One region of the Pusillimonas sp. ANT_WB101 genome, then DNA from elsewhere that is predicted to be linked to it. Evidence: predicted binding sites of a transcription regulator. Region 1 holds the regulator's gene; the other holds the start of a gene.

Region 1 (2,206 bases):
CAAGGCTTTGGTGACGGGCTCGAAGAAGACGCTGCTGTTGCGCGTCTGTTTGCTGACAGCGACCTCACCATGCTGATCAGCTCGTCTTTCTCCAAGTCGTTCTCACTGTATGGCGAACGCGTGGGTGCGCTCACTTTAGTATGCTCGTCCAAAGAAGAAAGCACACGCGTGCTCAGTCAGCTCAAGCGCGTTATTCGCACCAACTACTCCAACCCACCTACACATGGCGGCAAAATTGTGGCGTCGGTGCTAAACACGCCTGAGCTTAATGATGTCTGGACGGCAGAGCTTGCAAGCATGCGTGATCGCATCCGCACTATGCGAACTCAGTTGGTCGAAAAGCTAAAGGCGAATGGCGTCAGCCAGGACTTTGACTTCGTCCTGAAGCAGCGCGGCATGTTCTCGTATTCCGGCCTGACATCCGAACAGGTTGATCGTCTGCGCGAAGAACACGGTGTATACGCGGTCAGCAGTGGCCGTATTTGCGTTGCTGCACTAAACAGCGGCAATATTGATGCCGTGGCCAAAGCGATTGCGGCGGTTATCGCCTAGTCGTTTAGCCCTGGGGCCAGTACACCGCGAAGTAGCGGCCTGGCCCTCTATGCTTTCCCAAATGCTCCGTCTCATGCAGTGAGCCACACCCCAAAATTGGACACAGATCCAATCCTTGGGGTGGATCAGCTCAAATCAGCTCGAGCCCTGCGAAGTTAAACGTTTTCTCTTAACTTCGTGTCCAGAAGATTAATTTCTCTCCAGGCGTCATAAGCCGTCCAGCTTCTGGGGGTCAGTTCACGCATGCCGTCGGAGCATTTTGTTGGCGTGCGCAAATTGAATCCACTTCGTTCTTAATTAGCACTTTAGCCTGATGAATTCCGGCCAGATTCAAGGCGTATTCACGATATATTTACTTGTTTTAAGTCCACTCTGGCCGCTGTAAAACCCGCTTTAATTGGCCAATGCCAAGAGATACGCGGTCAAAACGGGCCAAAACCGCTTAAAACCCTTATGTCGCTTGATCTTCCGGCAAATATGTTGCAGAATTCAGACTGTATAAAAATACAGTTCGGAAGACTATGGCCGTCAAACTCACCGCTCGTCAGCAACAAATACTCGATTTGATCCGCAGCGAGATCATACGCACGGGTTTTCCACCCACGCGTGCCGAAATCGCCAGCGTACTGGGTTTCCGCTCGCCCAACGCTGCCGAAGATCATCTTAAGGCGCTTGCCCGCAAAGGAGCTATCGAGCTAACTCCTGGCGCGTCACGCGGAATCCGGCTTACCGAAACAGGCCCGGTCGGGGGCCTCGCTGCCGATTTGGGCGGCTCTTCGCTTTCCAGAGCCTTTGCGCCGCTATTGGTGCCGCTCGTCGGGCGTGTGGCCGCGGGTAGCCCCATACTGGCGGCTGAACACGTTGAGCGTGAAGTCGGTATCGAACCTTCTTTGTTTACCCAAACCCCAGACTACCTATTACGGGTGCGCGGCCTAAGTATGCGTGATGCAGGCATACTTGATGGCGACTTGCTGGCGGTACGCAAGTCACCTGAAGCCCGAAACGGCCAGATTGTCGTTGCACGGCTGGGTGATGAGGTTACGGTTAAGCGGTTTTCGCGTCACGGCCGCCATATACAACTGCTGCCTGAAAACCCCGATTTCGAGCCTATTAACGTAAGCTCTGATGACGAATTTTCTCTGGAAGGGATTGCTGTTGGGTTAATTCGCAGCACGCCGCTGCAGTAATTACTTGGCGCTTCAGCAAACTTGCACGCCTTACTTGGCGCTGTAACGGGCAGCTTGCCCGGCCTACAGCGCCCGCTGTATGCACAGATTATTTAGCTACGGCCAATGCAACGCGCGCACGGTAATGATGCCAACATATATTTTTATTATTGTCGGGTGCACATCGTACCTAACTGGCATTAATCAAAAACCGCCTCAAGCCGCTCGGCATCCAACGCCTTAAGTGCCCACCCCTGAAGCGTTGCAGTATCTGCCTGCGCAATGCGGGTAGCTACCCACGCCGGCAACTGACCAAACCGGCGCTCAAGCATTGCTGACAGCAGCCGTGCGGCGCTGTTTCTGCCTTCTTGACGTCCTTCTTCACGACCTTTTTGCAGGCCACGGGCCTCACCCAAACGTTCGATGCTAGTTACATAAGGCATGTTAAGCTCCGTTTCTATTGCTCCTACGGCCTGTTCAAAGGCCGG
Region 2 (2,206 bases), 400 kb from region 1:
ACTTCGTCGCCCCATTCGCACAATAGATCGACAAACTGGTTCTTGCTAATCATGCGTCCGGTGCGTGAAAGAAAGACCTCCAGCAAGCTGGTTTCGCGCGCAGAAAGCTCAAGTGGCTGGCCGGCAATAGTGGCTGTCCGTCCATTAAGGTCAAAGCTGAGCTTTTTGTGCGTGAGTAACGTGCTGCTTGTTCCGGCGCTGCGCCGGGTCAGTGCGCGAGCACGAGCCTCAAGCTCAGACAACGCGAATGGCTTGGCCATATAATCGTCGGCACCAAGATCCAGCCCTTTGACCCGTTGCTCAACCGTGTCGGCGGCCGTTAGAATGAGTACCGGTAAGGGTGTGTTGCGCTGACGCAGCTGGCGCAGCACCGTAAGGCCGTGCATGCGTGGCAGGTCGAGGTCGAGAATAAGCAGGTCGAAAGCCTGCAGCTGCAGTGCACAATCTGCGCTGTGGCCATCGTTTACGACGTCGACGGTGTAGCCATCGTAGCGCAATGAACGGGAGAGTCCGTCAGCAAGAATACTGTCGTCTTCTGCAATAAGTATGCGCATGTCGGTAGGGGTTATACCCTCAAAATGGGGTTATCCCATTCTGGCATGTATTGCCCGGTAAGACCACTCAGGGATAACGAGATGCCTGTTTTGTATATCTGGTTATTTGTACAGTATAATTTGATGCAATAATCCCATTACCCATCAATCCATGGCGCCAGGTTATCTGGCGCCATCTTTTGAATCACTCGCATTTTCAGCCAAGGACCTCCATGGACGACAAACAAAGCAAAACCGCTGGTGAACGCAGCAAGGCGCTGGCTGCCGCACTTTCCCAAATTGAAAAGCAGTTTGGTAAGGGCTCGGTCATGCGTTATGGCGACAATTCGGTCTCGCATGACATTCAAATCTGCTCGACCGGGTCGCTGGGGCTTGATATTGCGCTCGGCGTCGGGGGTTTGCCACGCGGTCGTGTCACCGAAATCTACGGCCCAGAGTCTTCGGGCAAAACCACACTCACACTGCAAGTTATTGCCGAAATGCAAAAAATCGGTGGTACGTGCGCCTTTATTGATGCCGAGCATGCGCTTGACGTTCAATACGCCGCCAAGCTGGGCGTAAACCTTGACGATCTTCTTATTTCGCAGCCCGACACTGGCGAGCAGGCGCTTGAGATCACTGATGCGCTGGTTCGCTCAGGCTCGGTTGACCTTATTGTCATCGACTCTGTAGCCGCTCTGGTGCCCAAGGCCGAAATCGAAGGCGACATGGGCGACTCGCTGCCCGGCCTGCAGGCTCGCCTCATGAGCCAGGCGCTGCGTAAGCTTACTGCCAACATCAAGCGGGCCAATTGCATGGTTATCTTCATTAACCAAATCCGCATGAAAATCGGCGTCATGTTCGGCAGCCCCGAAACCACAACCGGCGGTAATGCACTCAAGTTTTATTCAACAGTGCGTCTCGACATTCGACGTATCGGCGCCATCAAAAAGGGCGACGAAGTCGTTGGCAACGAAACCCGCGTCAAAGTTGTTAAAAACAAAGTAGCGCCGCCGTTCAAGCAAGCCGAGTTCGACATCATGTATGGGGCTGGCATCTCCCGCGAAGGCGAAATCATTGATCTCGGTGTTCAGGCCGGCATTGTCGACAAGGCAGGGTCATGGTTTAGCTACTCGGGTACGCGCATAGGGCAAGGCAAAGACAATGTCCGCGAGTACCTGAAAGAGCATCCCGACATGGCATTCGAGATCGAAAACAAGGTGCGCGAAAGTCTGGGCGTTGTGGCTCAGGTAGCGGCCACCGCGCGCAAGCCCGTGCCTGTCGAATCAGAGGCACAGTCCGAAGACTAAAAAGGGCAGTTTGCCCGGTAGCCTATGTCCCGCCACGACGATGACTTCGAAACGCTCGCCAACAAACCCGCCCGACAGGGCGGCTTAAAGGGCGAGCGGGCCCGGGCTGCGTCAGGTTCGGCGCAGGCCGATGTCGCCGGCCCCAGGGCCGGCGCTGTCGTTGATAATTCAGCACATGGCGCGGCTGGTCAGGTTTCACGCTCAACCAGTCGTTACGATACCGAGCATGATCTGCCTGATGATGAAGCTTCGGTTTATACACGCACGTCCTCTCAGCGCAGTAGCCGCCAAGCGTCACGCTCAAGCAGAGCGGGCCCCAGCTTAAAGGCCAGGGCCATCGGCTACTTGTCACGCCGTGAGCAT

The links. The regulator LexA, encoded in region 1, represses DNA repair genes until DNA is damaged. The targets are predictions, from matches to a motif close to ACTGTATNNNNATACAGT.
Region 2: a site for LexA is predicted at 652-669, ahead of recA (recombinase RecA). Genes of this name have one in related genera too.

Annotation. Positions count from the first base shown of each region.
Region 1 is NZ_VOAY01000001.1:1,331,653-1,333,858, forward strand. Features, by position in the region: gene FQ179_RS06060 (amino acid aminotransferase) at 1-552, shown strand, start outside; gene lexA (transcriptional repressor LexA) at 1,074-1,739, shown strand; gene FQ179_RS06070 (hypothetical protein) at 1,919-2,206, opposite strand, start outside.
Region 2 is NZ_VOAY01000001.1:1,736,572-1,738,777, reverse strand. Features, by position in the region: gene FQ179_RS07840 (response regulator) at 1-554, opposite strand, end outside; gene recA (recombinase RecA) at 767-1,843, shown strand; gene recX (recombination regulator RecX) at 1,868-2,206, shown strand, end outside.